Regions from separate parts of the Arthrobacter sp. 08Y14 genome, predicted to be linked through region 1. Evidence: predicted binding sites of a transcription regulator. Region 1 holds the regulator's gene; the other holds the start of a gene.

Region 1 (9,927 bases):
GGACCGCCTGCCCCGGCGAGGGCGGCGGCAATGTGGCCGGGAAGGGCGCGCTCAGCCATGGGTCCTAGCGCTCCGGATGGCCGGCGATGTCGAAGGCCTGCGGCAGGGTGAAGGCGCCGGCATAGAGGGCCTTGCCCACAATCGTGCCTTCCAGGCCCAGGGGAACAAGTTCGCGCAGAGCGGCCAGGTCATCCAGGGACGAGATGCCGCCGGAGGCGACCACGGGGCGGTCGGTGCGCTGCAGCACCTCGCGCAGGAGTTCAAGGTTCGGTCCGCGCAGGGTTCCGTCCTTGGTGACGTCGGTGACTACGTAGCGCGGGCAGCCGGCGTCTTCCAGACGGGCCAGGACCTCCCACAGGTCGCCGCCTTCCTTGGTCCAGCCGCGGGCTGCCAGGGTGGTGCCGCGGACATCGAGGCCGACGGCGATGGCCTCGCCGTAGCGGGCGATGGCGCTGGCGGTCCACTCCGGGTTTTCCAATGCTGCGGTGCCCAGATTCACGCGGCTGGCGCCCAGTTCCAGGGCCATGTCCAGGGACGCGTCATCGCGGATGCCGCCGGACAGCTCCACCTTGATGTCCAGCTGGTCAACAACGCGTTTGAGCAGGGGCAGGTTGGAGCCGCGGCCGAAGGCTGCGTCGAGGTCCACCAAATGAACCCAGGCGGCGCCGTCGTTCTGCCAGGCCATGGCCGCATCGAGCGGATCGCCGTAGCTGGTTTCGCTGCCGGCTTCACCCTGAACCAGGCGGACGGCCTGGCCGTCAGCTACGTCAACGGCGGGCAGAAGTTCAAGGACGGGTGTTTCAACAAGTGACATGTTTTGCTTTCCGTGGGAATTCCGGCAGCGGCGATTGGTCAGACGCTGCTGTCGATCAGGAGGTAGGCGCCGAGCAGGGACATTCCCGCAAGGACCCAGAAACTAATGGTGATGATTTTGGACATGCCCTGGCGGCGGAAGGAAATGGCGCCGCCGATCAGAATTCCGGCAAGGCCCATCAGGATGACGCTCCACATAGCCCTAACCCAGCGTCTTCAGCCAGTTTTCCAGCAGCGCCGCACCGGCGTCACCGGACTTTTCCGGATGGAACTGTGTTGCGGTCAGCGGACCGTTCTCCACAGCGGCAATGAAGCGGCTGCCGTGCTCGGCCCAGGTGACCTGGGGTGCGCGCATGGCGGGCTGGGTCACGTCGAAGTCCCATTTCTGCACGCCGTAGCTGTGCACAAAGTAGAACCGCTCATCCTCGATGCCGGCGAAAAGCTCGGAACCAGACGGCGGCTCCACGGTGTTCCACCCCATGTGCGGCACCACTTCGGCGTCCAGGCGTTCCACCACTCCGGGCCACTCCCCCATTCCGGGAGTCCGCACGCCGTGCTCCACGCCCTCGTCGAAGAGGACCTGAAGGCCTACGCAGATGCCCATCACGGGACGTCCGCCGGCAATGCGGCGACCAATCAGGCGCAGCGCGTCAACCTCTTTCAGGCCCTGCATAACCGCGGCAAAGGCGCCGACGCCTGGCACCAGCAGCCCGTCGGCGTTCAGAACGTCGGCGGATTTGGAGCTCAGGGTGACATTGGCTCCGACATGTTCCAGGGCGCGGACAGCTGACCGGATGTTTCCGGAGCCATAGTCCAGGACTGTGACATTGCGGCTCACAGGGCACCCTTGGTGGAGGGGATGCCCTCGACGCGGGGATCCGATTCCACGGCAGCACGCAGCGCCCGGGCGAAGGCCTTGAACTGGGCCTCCACGATGTGGTGGGGGTCGCGACCTCCGAGGACGGTCATGTGCAGGCAGATCTGGGCGTGCAGGGTGATCGCTTCAAAGACATGGCGGGTAAGCGAGCCGGTGAAGTGCCCGCCGATCAGGTGGTATTCCTGTCCTGCCGGCTCCCCCGTGTGCACGAGATAAGGCCTACCGGAGATGTCCACCACTGCATTGGCCAGTGCCTCATCCAGCGGAACCGTTGCTTCGCCGAAGCGCCGGATCCCGGCCTTGTTGCCCAGCGCCGTCTTCAGCGCCTCGCCGATGCTGATGGCGATGTCCTCGACGGTGTGGTGGACATCGATGTGGGTGTCACCGGTCGCCTGGACCGTGAGATCCATTAGGGAATGCTTGGCCAGGGCTGTCAGCATGTGGTCATAGAACGGCACGGACGTGCTGATGTTGGACTGGCCGGTTCCATCCAGGTCCAGCTCCACTACCACTGACGATTCACTGGTAACCCGTTCGAGGCGGGCTGTGCGGCCGGTGGTGGTTTCCACGGTCATGGTTTTCCTTTGAAAGAAGATGGTCTCTGCTAACAGTTTAGTGTCTGCCGGCCGGTGCTGTTCCGGCCGGCAGCGTGGGCGCCCCGGCCCAGCTACCGGATGCCGGCGGCCAGCAGTTCGCGGAGCCGGGCGAGGAAGGCGCTGGTCTCCGGCTCCGTGCCGGCGGTGACACGCAGATGGCCGGGGATCCCGACGTCGCGCACCAGGACGCCTGCCTCCAGCAGGCCTTCCCAGACTGCCCGGGGATCCTCCATTCCGCCGAAAAAGACGAAGTTCGCGTCTGAGGGGGCGGGCTTCAGACCCAGATCCTGCAGCTCGGAGACAATGCGGTCGCGCTGAACCTTGATGTCCTCAACGTTGGCCAGCAAAGCATCTGCGTGTTCCAGTGCAGCGTTGGCAGTGGCCTGCGTGATGGCGGACAGGTGGTAGGGCAGCCGCACCAGGCGGAGGGCATCGGTAACCTCGGGGGCGGCTGCCATGTAGCCGATCCGGGCTCCGGCGAGCGCAAAGGCTTTGCTCATAGTGCGTGAGACGATCAGGCGCTCGCGTCCCGGCAGCAGTTCCAGGGCGCTCGGAGTGCCGGCATGGAAGAACTCGCCGTAGGCCTCATCCACGATCACGATGGCGTGTGACGCGGCCCCCGCCTCGTAGACCGCCTCCACAACATCCAGTGAAAGTGCTGTGCCGGTGGGGTTGTTCGGAGTGCAAAGGAAGACGATGTTCGGCGCCTCGGCGCGAACCTGTTCTGCAGCTGACTCAGCCGTAAGCCCGAAGTCGTCGCTTCGGCGTCCCGTGACGTAGCGGGTGCCGGTGCCGCTGGCGAGCAGCGGATACATGGAATAAGTGGGCGGGAAACTCATGGCCGTCCGTCCGGGACCGCCGAACGCCTGGAGAATCTGCTGCAGGACCTCGTTCGAGCCGTTCCCGGCCCAGATATTTTCGGAGGTCAGTCCATGGCCGAGGTAAGCGGCAAGCCGGTCCCGCAGTTCCGTGAATTCCCGGTCCGGGTAGCGGTTCAGGCCGGCCACGGCCCGCTCCACGGAGATCGCAATCGCCTCCCGCACGGATTTCGGCAGGCCATGCGTATTCTCGTTGACATTCAGCAGGATGGGCACATCCAACTGGGGTGCGCCATAGGGCGTCAGTCCGCGGAGGTCATCGCGCAGAGGAAGTCGGTTAAGTCTCGCCAGCTGTTCAGTCACCTGTACAGCTTAAGACTCGAAGGCGGAGCGGGAAGAATCTGCGGGCTGCACGCCCTGCCTTGTTACGTCCCGCGTTGTTGAGCACTGACTTGTTTGGCTCTGGGTGCTTCGTCCCGGGGTGTTGAGGACTGAGCGTTGCGGGCTCAGCGTTGTTGAGGACTGAGCGTTGCAGAGTCAGCGTTGTTGCGGACTCAGCGTTGTTGCGGGGTCAGCGTTGTTGCAGGCTCAGCGTTCAACGGGAATGTAAAGCTGAGCACCAACGATGAGGCGGGATTCGGTCAGGTTGTTGAGTTCCATGATGTCTTCCATGACATCCCGCGGGTCACGCTCAGGAGCGAACTCCTGCGCCAGGCCCCACAGGGACTCACCCGCACCCACACTGACCTGGACGGTTCTCGTCACGTCCGGCCCCCCGCTGGAGGCCATGGCGGGTGCGGTGAAGAATCCCAGCACAATGAGCGCAGCCGCCGCGGCGAGCATCAGCGGGAGGCCGATGAAAACCAGACGGCCCCTGCGGGTCAGGTGCAGAGAGTTCGTCTTGACCGGCAGGGAAGGACCTGAAGGCCGGGAAGAATGGAGGTGCCGTGAGGGAGCTGTGTTTGAAGCAGCTGTGTTTGATGCAGCTGTGTTTGATGCAGCTGTGTTTGATGCAGCTGTATGACTTGAATCAGCTGTGCGAGCTGTCGGGACTGTTTGGGTTGTCATGGCAACGCCTTTCCGGTTCGACCGCTGCGGGAAATACCCGAAGCCATATTCGAACGATTGGAAGCTGATCGACCTACCCGAACCTCCGCTGAGGGCGGCTGTCGAAAGTATGTTCGATTTCTGCTGAGTTATTTCTAGCACCTATCTACTAATAAAGTCGAGACTCGCTCGAACAAATGTTTGAAAACGCCTCGCTGCTCGCTTAACGTTGAGGACAAGAGGGAACCTTCAACAGGTTCTGCGGATCGAGCCGAAGCCCAGGCGCCGGAGCGGTTCCTCAGGATCACTGAATCAGCTGCCTCTGACATAACCGCCGGAACGGCTTGCACGGCCAAAACGTCCCGGCTTGTACCCGATTAGACATTTACCGACCAGCCCCGGCATTGCCGGGACCAGCTGACCCGAAGGGAACCCGACGTGGCCCGCAGGACTGCTTCCGAAGACAGCACCAACAAACCAGCTGCCACAGGCACCCGTGCGCGCGCCAAGGGGCTCACCCCCAGGCAGAAGACCGTCCTGGAGATGATTCAGCGGTCCGTGAGCACCAACGGTTATCCGCCCACCATGCGCGAAATCGGCGACACGGTTGGCCTGGCCAGCCTGTCCAGCGTGACCCACCAGCTCATGCAGCTGGAGAAGCTCGGCTACATCCGCCGTGATCCGAAGCGCCCCCGCGCCATGGAAATCCTCATTCCGCTGATGCTCCGTGACGGATCCTCCGGCACGGCAGCCGAAGAGGCGCCGGGGCGCCACGGCTCCGGCACGGACAACAGCCCTTCAGCCGGCGCTGCGGGGCGCGCCGGAGACCAGCGTGAAGAGGGCACAGGCCCAGCCCCGGCGCTGGCCTCGGTAACCGAGCTTGCCACCTCCGTTGATACCGCCATGGTGCCGCTGGTCGGCCGCATCGCCGCCGGCGGACCCATCCTTGCGGAGCAGGTGGTGGAGGACATCATGCCGCTGCCCCGTCAGCTGGTGGGACACGGTGACCTGTTCATGCTGAAGGTTTCGGGAGACTCCATGGTTGATGCCGCCATCTGCGACGGTGACTGGGTGGTTGTGCGCCGACAGCCGACGGCGGAGAACGGTGACATTGTGGCTGCCCTCCTCGACGATGAAGCCACGGTCAAGACCTTCCGGCAGCGCAACGGCCACACCTGGCTGCTGCCGCAGAACACGCAGTACGAGCCCATCGTGGGCGACCACGCCGTCATCATGGGCAAAGTTGTCTCGGTGATGCGCGCTCTTTAGCCGCCGTCCCAGCGGGATCCCTGCAGCGGAAAGCACGCAAATGGCGGCCGGAAATCTTCCGGCCGCCATTTGCGTGTCCATGTCTTTGCTGCCCGGCCTCACTGGCCGCAGAGTGCCGCGGTTACGTCCGCAGCCCGACTACCCCGCCGACAGCTCCTCGGCCGCCGACTGCTCTGCGAGCCGGCCCAAAACCGAGAGCACCACGGAGCGGTCCGTGGTGGACCAGAACGGCGGCAGGGCTGCGCGCAGGAAGCCCCCATACCGGGCCGTGGCCAGCCGGGAGTCCAGGACAGCCACCACACCGCGGTCCCCCGCCGCACGAATCAGGCGCCCGGCGCCCTGTGCCAGACGCACGGCGGCATGGGTCGCGGCCACGGACATGAACCCGTTGCCTCCGGCCTTGGCCACTGCTCGGGTGCGGGCGGTCATCAGCGGGTCATCGGGACGGGGAAACGGGATGCGGTCGATGAGGACAAGCCGGCACGCGGCTCCGGGAACGTCCACGCCCTGCCATAGCGACATGGTGCCGAAGAGGCAGGTGTCCGGCTCTTCGGAGAACTGCTTGACCAGTGAAGACATGGAAGATTCCCCCTGGCACAGGATGGGGAAATCCACCCGGGTGCGCATGGCATCGGCGGCATCTTCGGCCGCCCGCCGGGAGGAGAATAAGCCCAGCGCACCGCCGTTTGAGGCCTTAAGCAGCGCTTCGATTTCATCCAGCTGAGCCTCGGAGGTGCCCCGCTCCGGCTTGGGCAGGTCCTTGGCCACATACAGAATCCCCTGGCGCGGGTAATCGAAGGGACTGCCGACGTCGGTTCCGGTCCAGGACGGTGCACCCGGACCCAGCAGGCCCAGGGCACCGGCCACCGGCCCGAACTCGGAGCCGATCGCCAGGGTCGCCGAGGTCAGGACAACGGTGTGCCCGTCAAACAACCCTTCACGCAGCCGTCCCGCCACTGACAGCGGGGCAACGTTCAGGGTGGCGGGGGCGGTCTCGTCGGGCGGCGAAAAACCTCCCGACGGGGAGAAGGAACTGGGCCGGGACGCCCAAATCACCTCGCCGGCCGCCGGTGCCGAGATCAGCCGCTCGCAGACAGTCAGCACGGCCATAAGCCGTGAACGGGCCGTTTGCCGGCCGCCGTCTGCGGTTTCCCCGGGCTCGGGCTTGGAATCAGAGAGCGCCACTCGGCAGGCCTCGCGAACGCGCCCCACGGCCTGTTCCTGCTCTTCATTCAGTCCGCTCGCCAGCAGCCCGGAGGGAACACCCTCCATGGACTGCTCAAAGGCACGTGCTGCCTGCGCCAGCTCCTCTACGCTGGCAGAGGTGTGTTTGCGCGCTGCGGTAACAGCGGCAGTAATCACCGTGCCGGAGAGCTGGCCGGTGACGGCACCGGTGACGCGGTCCTGCAGTTCGTGTGCCTCGTCAATGACCACCACGTCATAGTCCGGGAGCACGGCCAGGCCTTCGAAGGCAGCAATCGCCAGCATGGCATGGTTGGTGATCACGACGTCGGCCACGGCGGCCTGTGCGCGGGCACGCTCGCTGAAGCACTCAGCGGCGACCGGACACTTCTGGGCTCCCAGGCACTCCATGGAGGTCACCGATACCTGCCGCCAGGCCCGGTCACTCACACCCGGGACCAGATCATCCCGGTCGCCGGTGTCAGTTTCGTCCGCCCATTCACGCAGCCGGACCACTTCCCGGCCCATGGCCGAGGTGGGAGCCGGTGAAGGGTGGGCGACGCCATGGTCATCTCCCAGCGTGAACAGGGCACCGGCGGGATCTTCCTCTTCAGGAAATCCCCCGCCGGTCTTGTGCAGGCAGACATAATTGCTGCGGCCCTTGAGCAGTGCCACGTCCACTTCGCGGGGGAGCTGCGGCTGAAGGGTCTTGAGCAACCGAGGCAGGTCCCGGCCCACAATCTGGGACTGCAGGGCCAGCGTTGCAGTGGACACCAGCGTCGGCTTGGTGCTCTCCAACGAGTGATGGATCAGCGGCACCAGATAGGCCAGCGATTTGCCGGTTCCGGTGCCCGCCTGAACCAGCAGGTGCTTTCCTTCGTCTATGGCCTGCGCGACCTGTCGGGCCATTTCATGCTGGCCCGGGCGGTTTTGTCCGCCCATGCCGGCAACGGCGGTGTCCAGAAGTTCCAGGACTTCGCCGGTGGTGTCTTTACTCATGGGTGACGAACGGCTCCAGTTCAGCAGCAAGGCCTTCGCGGACCATGACATGCAGCCGGGTTCCCGTTTCGGAGTGGTCCACGGACAGGATTTCAGTGTCCGGGCTGTGCAGCCGAGAGACCACGTCTCCGCGGTCGTAGGGAACCATCAGCGTCAGGTCCACCGCGGGGCGGGGAATTCCTTCGGAAATGGCCTGCAGCAGCTCGTCAATGCCTTCACCGGTACGGGCGGAGACCACCACGTGCCGGCGTTCCTTCTGCCGGAGGCGTTCCAGGACAAACGGATCGGCGGCATCGGCCTTGTTCAGGACGATGATTTCCGGGATCTTGCGGGCATCGACATCCGTCAGCACAGTGCGGACGGCGGCAATCTGGCCCTCCGGGTCAGGATGGGAGGCATCCACGACGTGCAGGATCAGGTCAGCGTCCGCCACTTCCTCCAGCGTGGAGCGGAAGGCTTCCACCAGCTGGGTCGGCAGCGACCGGACAAACCCGACGGTGTCCGCCAGGGTGTAGCCGATCCCGTCTTCGGTCTGTGCCTTGCGGATAGTGGGGTCCAGGGTGGCGAACAGCGCATTCTCGACGAGGACACCGGCATCGGTCAGCCGGTTCAGGAGCGACGACTTGCCCGCGTTGGTGTACCCGGCGATAGCCACCGAAGGAACCTGATTGCGCTGCCGGTTGGCCCGCTTGGTTTCGCGTGCAGGCTTCATGCCCGCGATTTCCCGGCGGAGTTTGGCCATCCGGGTGCGGATCTTCCGCCGGTCCAGCTCAATCTTGGTTTCACCGGGTCCGCGCGAACCCATACCGGCACCGGCACTGCCCACCTGGCCACCGGCCTGCCGGGACATGGATTCGCCCCAGCCGCGCAGTCGCGGCAGCAGGTATTCAAGCTGGGCCAGTTCCACTTGGGCCTTACCTTCGCGGGACTTGGCATGCTGGGCGAAGATGTCCAGGATCAGCGCCGTACGGTCAATGACCTTGACCTTGACGATGTCCTCCAGGCCGCGCCGCTGGGACGGCGAGAGTTCGCTGTCCACAATGACCGTGTCGGCGCCCGTGGCAGCCACAATATCCTTGAGCTCCTGTGCCTTGCCCGAACCCAGGAACGTTCCCGGATCCGGCTTCAGGCGGCGCTGGATGACGCCGTCGAGCACCTCGGAGCCTGCCGTTTCGGCGAGGGCTGCCAGTTCCTGCAGGGAATTCTCGGCGTCGGCCGCCGTGCCTTCGCTCCACAGTCCGGCCAGTACCACACGCTCCAGGCGAAGCTGGCGGTACTCGACTTCGGTTACGTCTTCGAGTTCGGTGGACAGGCCGGCCACGCGCCGCAGTGCGTGCCGCTCGCGAAGGTCTTCCTGGTCGCCGTCGTGCACTGAATGCCCGGCGTCCTCGGAAGAGAGAGCCTGGGCTCTGCCCCGCGGGACGTCCCGGCCGGGGGCTTTGGCCTCCGCAGCGCTTTCCTTGGCGAGGATCCTGTCAATGACCCCCTGGATGTCTTCGGGGCTCAGCTCCGGTGTGGGCTGAGCGGAACCGGACGTGCCAGGACGGGAATTGTTGATCGTCATATTCTCCTTATAAGCCGTGTTCTCCATGGTAAGTCAGGGCACGGACATTTGGGGGCGCGATTTGCCCGCCGCTGAATCCGGTTTCCGCTGCCTGCCGCAGACCCACTAATCTGGTTTGTTATGGGTTCAGACCATTACTTCAGTTCACAGCCGTCCGGGCCCGAGGTCCGCCGGCCGCTCCGTGTCACGCTCGATGGCCGGGAGCGTGACCTCGTTACCTCCGGCGGCATCTTCAGCCCCGACGGCATCGACAAAGGCACTGTCATTCTGCTGGACGAAGTTCCGTCCCCCTCCCCGGAGGGGAATTTGCTGGACATTGGCTGCGGCTGGGGGCCGGTGGCGCTGACCATGGCCCTGAAATCCCCGGCAGCCCGCGTGTACGCCGTGGATGTGAACGAGCGGTGCCTGGCCCTGACCCGTGACAATGCCGCCGCACTGGGCTTGGACAATGTCACTGCCAGCCGGCCCGAGGACGTCGATCCGCAGCTGCGGTTCGACACCATCTGGTCCAATCCGCCCATCCGCATCGGCAAGGACGAGTTGCATGCGCTCCTGCTTCTGTGGCTGCCGCGGCTGGCGCCGAAAGGAACCGCGTGGCTGGTGGTGCAGAAAAACCTGGGAGCGGATTCACTGCAGAAATGGATGGCCGAGCAGTTGGGGTCCGGATACTCGGTGTCCCGGCACAGCACCGCCAAATCCTTCCGGATCCTCAAAATTACCCGCAGCCCCGAAGACAGCTGACTGCTCAGCGGCGGGCCGCAC
Region 2 (9,927 bases), on a different contig from region 1:
GGCCTCCAGGGAATGGCCGGTGCGTGAGGCAATGGTCAGGCTGACGGCTCCGGAGCCGCAGCAAAGCTCGACGAGCACCGGGTTGGTCAGGTCGCTGATCAGCGCTATGGCGTGAGCGGCCAGCAGTTCCGTCCGCCGGCGGGGGATGAAGACGCCGGCGGAGACCGCTATCCGCAGCCCGTAAAACTCGGCCCAGCCGAGAACCTGTTCAAGCGGAAAACCGGCACACCGCCGCAGGACCATCTGCTCCAGATTCTTGGAGCCTGCAGTTTCGGTGCTGCGCTTTGCGGCTTCGGCGAGAAGGAGATTGGCCTCCTCCTCGGCGAAAACACAACCGGACGCTCGGAGCCGTGCGGCCAGCAGTTCTTCGGGAATGTTCCGATGCACAGGGATACTGTCACAGCTGCGGCAGCGTGGGGCAAGGGACGGAAGCGGGTGTGAAGCTGCCCGCTAGCTGATCCTCCGGAGCATAAACATAAAGGGAGGATGCGGTCCGGGCATGTCCATCGCCCCGAGCAGTGTGTTCGCGTCCACTCTGCGGAAGGCATCGTTGATTGGCAGGGAATCGTAGATCATGGTGGCTGAGACCACGCCGCGGTACTCCATCATGCGGAGTCTGGCCTTCGGCTGTGTCGTTCGGAGCAGGCGCAGCAACGGGCGGATGACGCGGCCGGCGGCCGGAGGGCGCAGGATGGGGCCGAGCTTCAGGGCTGTCCGCAGCGGAACAAACCACGGATTCACCTCGAAGAGGTGACCGTCCCTGCCGCTGAAGACCAGCGGGTGTGCGGACTCGGGGCCCTCGAATCTCTTTCCCTGCCACCCGAAGCTGCCGAGAACGCCGTCGAGGGGATGGCCGGTTGGCACTTCTGCTCCCTGCCATGAGCCGGTGAGTTCGTCGATGCCCGCCGGCGGGAGGGAGTCGAAAAACGCCAGGGCTTCGCTGGAGGTGGTTCCGCCGCTGAGAGCGTCAAGCCGGGCTACCTGCTCTGGGGTGTTGTCGTTGTCTTTACTGCTGCCGTTGTCTTTACTGCTGCCGGGGGCGCTGCCGAGGCGGGCACCGGACAACGGCGCGTAGGCTTCCCAACGTCCTCCAGCAATCTCAAGCTCTTGGACATCAGAATTTTCATCCTCATATCTGACAGTGAAGGCTCGCGCGGCAGCAGGATTCGTTGCAGGCGCACTGCTGCGAATTGTGCGGCCCTTTCCATTGCTGTTCTCAAAAATCACCACAAAGGAACTCCCCAACTCTGCCGAAATTTGAGCGGCCAGTGTTCTTCCCCGCTCCCCGTGAGCTCGGTCCTTACGCTGTGGTGCTGTCTTGTCACCGTCGGCTGTCGCATCCGTAATCGAGGCGTAGTAGCGGCTTTCCCAGGCGGCCAGGTCCGCTTTTAGCTGTTCACTAAGCTGTGAGTCCCCGAAGTCGACGGGCCCGCCAGGGAGCCATATAGGAGATTCGGCCCATCCGGGAAACAGCCGGACGGGGATGGGAACGCGATGGTGGTCCACTGGGCCTTCTTCCATCCGACGGGTTTTCGACGTTAGGTGAAATGTACGTGATAGGTACCTCTGAGCAAACCTTATGAAACCCGCGGCACTCAGTCGTGGCGCCAGAAAACCAGTATTTTTTCGAAGAAACTTGAGTAGGGCCGCCTTCCAATTGTGCCGGGCCCAGAAGCTAAAATAGAACATATGTACTACTCGTGAAAGCTGCACGGCACGGAGGCTCCAGATTGAAAACCGCAGTCATCCCAGGTCAGCCTCCCCTTGAAGGGAGGACTTCTGTCGGCAGCGCTCGCCTCTGCGGTCCCGGCGGAGAGCAGGCTGTTGACCCGGCTGTTGAGTCGGCGTCGGTGGAGGTGTTGGAGGCTGCTGAGCGTGCCCGGTTGATTGATGAGATTCGGTTGTTGGAGGAGCTGAAGTCCGCGGCTGCGGCGGCGCAGGCTCGGGCTGCGGCGGCGTTTGATGCTTCCACCCGCCGGGCTCAGGTCCGGGCGGGGTTGGCGGCGGAGCAGTTGGGCCGGGGTGTGGGCGCGCAGATCGGGTTGGCCCGGAGGGAGTCCCCGCACCGGGGGAACCGGTTGCTGGGTTTGGCCAGAATCCTGACCGCGGAGATGCCGCATACCCTGCACGCTTTGAGTGTGGGGGTGCTCAGTGAGTGGCGGGCGACATTGTTGGTGCGCGAGACGGCGTGTCTGTCCCGGCGGGACCGGGGCCGGGCAGATGCGGTGGTGGCCGGGGACCTGGCGGGGTTGGGGGGCCTGGGTGATCGGGCACTGATCGCGAGGGTGAGGTCGGTGGCGTATGGGTTGGATCCGCGGTCGGTGGTGAATCGTGCGGCGAAGGCGGTTGAGGGCCGGTATGTGTCGTGTCGTCCGGCGCCGGACACGATGACGTATTTGACGGGGTTGTTGCCGGTGGCCCAGGGGGTGGGGGTGTTCGCGGTGTTGTCGCGGGAAGCTGACCGGTTGCGTGCTGCCGGGGATTGCCGGGGCCGGGGTCAGATTATGGCCGATACGTTGGTGGAGCGGGTCACGGGGCAGGCGCGGGCGGAGGATGCGCGGGTGGAAGTGCAGTTGATCATGACGGACCGGGCGTTGCTGGCCGGGGTGCTGCCGCCGGGTGTCATGGATTCAGGTGTCATGAATTCCGGTGCCCCTGACGCCGGTGCCATGGATTCCGGTGTTCCTGACGCCGTTTATCCTGACGCCGGTGTTCCTGATGGTTCGGGGTCGGCGGTGTTGGCGGGGTACGGGGTGGTGCCGGCGCAGTGGGCGCGGGACCTGATCCGCGGCAGCGGGCCGGACACTGGGGCGGGTTCCGATGCTGAAGGGTTATCCGCCGTGGTTGATCTTCATGGCGCTGAAGGAACATTGTCGGGGTGGGGCGTTCCGCGGGTGCGGCCGGATCCGCGGACCGAGGTGTGGTTGCGGCGGTTGTATGCGGTGCCCGGGTCGGGGCGGTTGGTGGCGATGGATTCGAAGGCACGGTTGGTGCCGAAGGGTTTGGCACGGTTTATCGCAGCTAGGGACCGGGTGTGTCGGATGCCGTGGTGTGGTGCTCCGATCCGGCATTATGACCATGTTGTGCCGGTTCGTGAGGGTGGCTTGACGTCGGCGGAGAATGTTCAGGGTTTGTGTGAGGCCTGCAATCAGGCCAAGGAAGCACCCGGCTGGACCGCCCGAACCGCGCAGGACATCGCGGACCACACGCCGGACGGCAGGCACACGGTTGTGACCACTACGCCTACAGGGCATGTCTATCGGTCCATTGCTCCTTGTCCGCCGGCTCTGGAGTAAAGGTGTTGGCAGAAGACAGGTCCGGACACGGGAGAATGGACCGGTGAGCACACAGCATTCAACCGGCAATCCGGACCGTTCAAACGTTCTGGCCAAGGCTCCCTTCAACCTGGAGCACATCGGCGCGGGGCTGGTCTTTGCCGAGGCGCTCCCGGATCTGGCGGCGGCCCTGGACCCCGCGGACGGGAAGAACGCCGCCGTGGTGCAGGCCCCGCCGGGAACCGGCAAGACCACATTGGTTCCTCCGTTGCTCGCCAATCTGCTGGTTTGGCAGGAGAGCACCGGCGAAGGGCGCCCTGCTCCGGCGGCCACCGCCCAAAGGCCTCAGCGGATTGTCGTAACGCAGCCGCGCCGGGTGGCGGCGCGTTCGGCCGCGCGCCGGCTCGCTGCTTTGGACAACAGCCGGCTTGGTGCCCGGATTGGTTACACAGTGCGGGGAGAAAGCCACACCAGCCCGGAAACCATCATTGAGTTCGTGACTCCCGGCATCCTGCTGCGCCGGCTGCTCGCTGACCCGGGGCTGGAAGGAGTATCCGCCGTTGTCCTTGATGAAGTGCACGAGCGCGGGTTGGAAACAGACCTGCTGCTGGGCATGCTCACCGAGGTCCGGCAACTGCGCGATGACCTGACTCTGGTCGCCATGTCGGCGACCTTGGATGCACCCCGCTTTGCTGCGCTGATTGGCAGCGGGGATGGAAGTGAGAGAGACGGGTCCGGCCCGGTGCCCGTCGTCGGCTGCGCCGCGGCACTGTATCCGCTGGAAGTTCGGTGGGCGCCTGCGCCGTCCCTGCGTCTGGACGAGCACGGAGTGACCCGTAGTTTCCTGCATCACGTGGCTGATACGGCGGCCGCTGCACACAGCGAACTGCTGGCCGGAAATCCGGAGGCCGACGCCCTCGTCTTCGTACCTGGAGCCTGGGAAGTCTCCCATGTGGCCGCACGCATCCGCGGTAGCGCCGGTGCCGGAACCGAGGTGCTGGAGCTGCACGGGCAGATCGACCCGCGGGAACAGGATCGGGCCGTCTCGGGGAGGTCAGCCGGTGGCAAGCCGCGAATCATCGTCTCCACCAGCCTGGCTGAATCCTCCCTAACAGTCCCTGGGGTCCGTCTGGTCATCGATTCCGGATTGGCACGGGAACCGCGCCGGGACGCGGCACGCGGCATGTCGGGATTGGTGACCGTTTCCTGTTCCCGAGCATCCGCTGAACAGCGCGCCGGACGTGCCGCCCGCCAGGGACCGGGACGCGTTGTCCGGTGCTATGACGAACGAACCTTCGGAGCCGCGCCGGCACATCAGACACCGGAGATCTCCGTTGCGGACCTGACGGCTGCAGCTCTGGTCCTGGCCTGCTGGGGCGCGCCGGGCGGCGAAGGATTGGCGCTGCCTGATGCACCGCCGCATAGGGCCATGGAAGATGCTCAAACCGTGCTGCGGGATCTTGGCGCCGTGGAAGCCTCCGGCGCCGTCACCCCGATGGGTAAAACGCTGGCAGGAATACCCGCAGATCCCCGCTTGGCTCGGGCCCTGCTGGACGGATCAGGTGTTGTTGGCGTTCGCACGGCGGCAGAGACGGTGGCCCTGGTTTCCGGAGACCACCGCGCTCCGGGCGCCGACCTCACGCGCCTTCTCACCGCACTGCGCTCGGGACGGGACCCCGGGGAGAGGCGCTGGTCGGAGGATGTACGGCGCATGGAGTCCATCGCCCGGCGTGAAGAAGCAGTGCGCCGTGAAGAATCTCTTGATGTGGCAGCCACCGACGCCGTTGGCTTCGTGATCGGGCTCGCGTTTCCGGACCGCATTGCCCGCCGGGTGCCCGGAGAAGGACCAGAGCGCTATCTGCTCTCCTCCGGGACACGTGCCGGCTTGCCGGCCGGCAGCCCGCTGACAGGCTATGAATGGCTGGCAGTTGCCGAAGTGACCCGCGCCCAAGGCCGGGACGCGGCGGGAACGGGAGCCGTGATCCGTTCCGCCGCTCCGTTGAGCGAGGATGCTGCTGCCTCCGCGGCACGGCACCTGCTCACGGACACGGTGGAGGCACGCTTTGTGTCCGGCCGTGTCACGGCGCGGCGGGAACGCCGGCTGGGAGCGATCGTGTTGTCCTCAACGCCCGTCCGGCCGTCGGCCGAGGAAGGGAAACCGGCAGTGGCACGTGCCCTGGCATCGGAGGGCCTCGGCGTCATCGGGTTTTCTCCGGCCGCGGATTCCCTCCGCCGCCGCATGGCCCTGATCCGCCGGGAGCTGGGGGAGCCGTGGCCGGATGTTTCGGAGTCGGCGCTGTTGGCCAGGCTGGAGGACTGGCTGGCACCGGAACTGAACGCCCTGGCCGCAGGCGCCTCCGTGAACGGCATCGACCTCACCGAGCCGCTGCGCCGGCTGCTGCCGTGGCCCGAAGCCTCACAGTTGGCCGAGCTTGCACCGGAGCGGCTCGCCGTTCCCAGCGGCTCCCATGTGCGGATCGCTTATCCGGACCCCGACGACGACGGCCGCCCGGTTGTGGCAGTCAAGCTGCAGGAGTGCTTCGGCTGGGCAGAAACCCCGCGGCTGGTGCATGGCAGGGTGCCGGTGCTGTTCCACCTGCTCTCACCGGCACGCCAACCCCTTGCCGTAACGGATGACCTGGCCTCATTCTGGGCCGGACCCTATCAGCAGGTCCGGGCACAGATGCGCGGCAGATATCCCAAACATCCCTGGCCCGAGGATCCCTGGTCGGCGAAGGCCACGGCAAAAACGAAGGCAAGGATGTAGCTGCGACGGGTATCACGCGGGTGACTCCGCGGCTGCGGTCAAGTTCGCTCATAGGCTTGTTGGGTGGCAATTCGAGATTTCCTGGCGGTCCCGGCAGGCCGTGGCCACCGATTTCCGGCAGTTCGGGTAGCCGCTGGCCTTCTGGTTCCATTGCTGGTGCTGATCCTGCTTGGCCGCACGGACCTGACCATGTGCGCCATCTTCGGTTCGCTGACCGGAGTCTTTGGCCGCAGTGAACCCCACTGGCGCCGGCTCCGGCATCAATCACAGTCCGGGGTGCTCATGATCCTGACCGTGGTTGCAGGCGTCTCGATGTCCCTGGCCGGACGAGGCGACTGGGAAGTCGTTGCAGCCGCGACAGTCATCGCCGGCACCATTTCCGTTGCCGCCGATTATCTGAGGGTCCGGCCCGCCGGGCCGTTCACTTATATTTTTGCTTTCACCGCAACTGCCGCTGCCCCCTTTACGGGAACCGTAAGTGAAGCTGCCCTGGCCGCAGGAGGCGGCGCGGCGACGGCAATAGTCCTGGGCATCGCCGGCCGGGCCCATGCGCGCCGCCACAGCCCGCTGTGGCACCGACCGACCGTGCCGCCGCCGGATCGGCGGGCGATCCTGCAGCATTCGGGCAGATACGTCACTGCTGTGGCAGCGGCCGGTTCCCTTGCCGTACTGGTTGGACCCGGACACAGCTACTGGGCGATGCTGGCGGCATGCGCCCCGATTGCTGCCGTGAACGCCGCACGTGCTCCGCTGCGGGCGGCGCATTTCATCTTGGGAACCTACGCCGGAGTGCTGCTCTCCGCGCTGCTGCTCCAACCGGACTGGACCCCGGTGCAGCTGGCCGTCCTGCTGACCCTGCTGCAGTTTGCCGGTGAGATCTACGTGATCCGGCACTATGCGCTGGCCATGGTGTTCCTGACCCCTGTGGCCCTGCTGATGGGCGGCTTTGTGTCCATGCAGCCGGTCTGGGAACTGACCATTGACCGGGCGGTGGAAACCACCATCGGCGCGGTGGTCGCCGTCGGCGTCGTCCTGCTCACCACGCGCCAAAGGGGAACGCAGGCGCCCTCCATAGCGAACGATTCAGCAGCAATCGAGGGCCACCGGTACCCAAACCCGAGCTGACCCCGGGCCCGCCGGGCGCCCGGCGAATAGACTTTCGGCATGACGGACCGACCCCGGATTCTCGTCGTGGAAGATGACCGGCAGCTGTCCCGGATGCTGGCGGACCTCCTGGAATCGGAGGGCTACGCCGTGACCCTGGCTTTTGACGGCCAGCGCGCACTCCACGAGGGCTTGACCCACCCCTTCGACGTTCTGCTCCTGGACCGCGGGCTGCCCGCCATCGAGGGGCTGGATGTGCTGTCGCGGCTCCGCAGCCGCGGGATCCTGACACCAGCCCTGGTCCTGTCCGCCTTGGGCAACCCCGCGGACCGCGTCGAGGGGCTGGACCGCGGAGCCGAAGACTACCTGGCGAAGCCCTTTGACATCGACGAGCTGCTGGCCCGCCTTCGGGCACTGCGGCGCCGGAACATCGCCCGGGTTCCCGTCCTGTCCGTGCCCGGCGGAGTTTTCGACACCGCGGGCCGCACGGTAACCACCGACGCCGGGGAAGTGGTGGTGCTCTCGGACCGGGAGAGCGCGCTGCTGGAACACCTGGCCCGCCGGCCCGGTCAGGTGTTTCCGCGGGCTGACCTGTTGAGCGCGGTCTTTCCGGAAGCGGACGACGACGGGGTGGTGGACACATATGTGCATTACCTTCGGCGCAAGCTGGGCAAGCAGGCAGTACTGACGGTGCGGGGAATCGGTTATCGGCTCGGTACCAGGTCATGAGGGTTCGGCGGCCGTGGAGCGGGAAACCCCGCAGTTTGGAGGACACTGAACTGCGGCGGGCGGCGCTGCGCCTGGCGGTACAGTTCACGGCGCTGACCGTGGTGCTGCTGGGTTTGGCCGGCGTTCTCGTGTACGGGCTTGTGTCCGCCCAGACCCGGAGCGCCGTGGAACAAACCCTCATTTCGGCTGTGGAGTCCGACTCTCCGCGGGAAGCTCCGCTGGATGTGTTTTTGGCGGTGTACGACGACGGCCGGCTGGCCGTGTCCCGCAACATGCCCTCGGGTCTGCCGGACGAAGAGGCGCTGGCTGAAGTGGCAAGAACCGGGGAATCCCGCCGGGACACGGTAACCGCCGGGGACCGCAGCTATGAAGTCCTCACTGCCCGCCGCGGCGGCGATGTGGTGCAGGCTGCCGTCGACACACGGGAGGCCACTGAACAGCTGCGACGCCTGGCTCTGGCGCTGGTGGTGTCGGTTCTTGCGGCGGGGCTTGCCGCCGGTGCACTTTCGGCCTGGGCGGCCCGGGCCGCCATGCGGCCGATGGCCGAAGCCCTGGCCCTGCAGCGGCGCTTTGTTGCCGATGCCAGCCATGAATTGAGGACACCGCTCACACTCCTGAGCATGCGCGCACAGATGCTCCGCCGTCGGCTGGCCGCGGAAACGGATGCGCCGAAGTCCCGCGAGGCAGCCGTTCACGCTGCCGACGAGGTGGTGGATGACACCAAGGTGCTTAACGGAATCCTCGAAGATTTGCTGATGTCTGCTGATCCCCGCCAATCGGGACCGTTGGAGGAGGTAAACCTGGTGTCGCTGGCCGGCTCCACCGTCAACTCCCTGGAACCCGCGGCTCATCGGCGGGGATTGACACTGGAACTTGAAGCCCCCGAGCCGCAGGTGCTGGTGCGCGGCGGACAGTTCGCGCTGCAGCGGGTGTTCACGGCGCTCGGCGCCAACGCCTTGGACTTTGCCCGTTCACAGGTGCGCTTCTCGGTTCGAAAAAGCGGCGGAGAAGCGGTCATTCGTGTGTCCGACGACGGACCTGGCTTTCCGCCCGGTTTCAGCCGGCACGCCTTCGAACGGTTTGCCTCGGCCCGCGACAGGGCAGAAGAAACGCCGGGACCACGGCATTACGGTCTGGGACTGGCCCTCGTGGCGGAAATTGCGGCACGGTACGGCGGCAGCGTCCAGGCCTTGCCGGCGGTGAACGGGTCCGGAGGTGTGCTGGAAGTGCGGCTTCCGGCAGCCCGGGAGCATTCCCCGTTCTGAGCAGCGGAAGCCCGAGAGCCTTGGAAGCCCGAGAGTCGTGGAAGTCTAAGAATCCTCGAAGAATCAGCTCCGAAAATAGTTGTGTAGGTAAACCACTATTGGAGGTGAGTAAACACGATGGCTTTCCGGGACAAGGTCAGGGGCCCGCTCGGCTGGATTCTTGGTGTCGTGGGAGGTCTGGCACTGCTGGTTGGTGCCTTCTTTGCCGGCCTGGCCACTGGTGACAACAGTGTCGACCAGGAACAGGCGTCAGTGACCGAACAGCAGGAAAACCAGCAGGACCCGGACACGGACCAGGACACTGATTCCAAGCCAGAAAAGGGTATGCGCGACGGCGACCACAAGATGCGCGGCGACGACGGGGAAGCCCAGGGCGACGGACAGGAGCCGGACAACGGCGACAAGAAGGGTGTCGAGGAAGGCACAGACGACGGCGCCACCGAGGATGGCACCCCCGAGGATGCACCGGAACGCGGGCACGCCGGCCGCCATCACGATGGCAAGTTCGACGATGGCACCCCGGACGAAGACCGCCCCGCCAGGGACCGACACAGCGACGGTGACCACCATGAAGACGGCGGGAACGATGGAAACGAAAACACTGAGAACGAGCCCGCGGCCTGACATTTCAGTTCACCGGCGCACCCCAACCGGGTGCGTGTCCTAACTAACCAAAGAGAACGCCCGGCCAACTGGCCGGGCGTTCTCTTACCTTTATCGGGGCGCAGGTCCGTTCGCTTCCTGCGCCCCGATAGGAGCTACTGCTGCGAGATTACGCTACGCGGTA

Evidence for each region. Region 1 encodes LexA, which represses DNA repair genes until DNA is damaged. Its sites were predicted from a motif close to TCGAACANNTGTTCGA; they were not measured.
Region 2: CXR03_RS18605 (HNH endonuclease signature motif containing protein) is a predicted target of LexA. The motif match lies at 1,682-1,697, and genes of this name have one in related genera.

Annotation. Positions count from the first base shown of each region.
Region 1 covers NZ_PJIX01000003.1:709,561-719,487, reverse strand. Annotated here, with positions in the region: gene CXR03_RS15650 (SseB family protein) at 1-59, opposite strand, end outside; gene priA (bifunctional 1-(5-phosphoribosyl)-5-((5-phosphoribosylamino)methylideneamino)imidazole-4-carboxamide isomerase/phosphoribosylanthranilate isomerase PriA) at 65-814, opposite strand; gene CXR03_RS18360 (hypothetical protein) at 853-1,011, opposite strand; gene hisH (imidazole glycerol phosphate synthase subunit HisH) at 1,016-1,651, opposite strand; gene hisB (imidazoleglycerol-phosphate dehydratase HisB) at 1,648-2,265, opposite strand; gene CXR03_RS15630 (histidinol-phosphate transaminase) at 2,358-3,467, opposite strand; gene CXR03_RS18740 (LysM peptidoglycan-binding domain-containing protein) at 3,693-3,947, opposite strand; gene lexA (transcriptional repressor LexA) at 4,590-5,420, shown strand; gene CXR03_RS15615 (ATP-dependent DNA helicase) at 5,559-7,601, opposite strand; gene hflX (GTPase HflX) at 7,594-9,165, opposite strand; gene CXR03_RS15605 (class I SAM-dependent methyltransferase) at 9,286-9,906, shown strand.
Region 2 covers NZ_PJIX01000002.1:493,414-503,340, forward strand. Annotated here, with positions in the region: gene CXR03_RS08880 (putative protein N(5)-glutamine methyltransferase) at 1-387, opposite strand, end outside; gene CXR03_RS18600 (DUF4334 domain-containing protein) at 451-1,065, opposite strand; gene CXR03_RS18605 (HNH endonuclease signature motif containing protein) at 1,884-3,296, shown strand; gene hrpB (ATP-dependent helicase HrpB) at 3,340-6,042, shown strand; gene CXR03_RS08900 (FUSC family protein) at 6,106-7,167, shown strand; gene CXR03_RS08905 (response regulator transcription factor) at 7,207-7,875, shown strand; gene CXR03_RS08910 (HAMP domain-containing sensor histidine kinase) at 7,911-9,140, shown strand; gene CXR03_RS08915 (hypothetical protein) at 9,258-9,764, shown strand; gene CXR03_RS08920 (LysM peptidoglycan-binding domain-containing protein) at 9,913-9,927, opposite strand, start outside.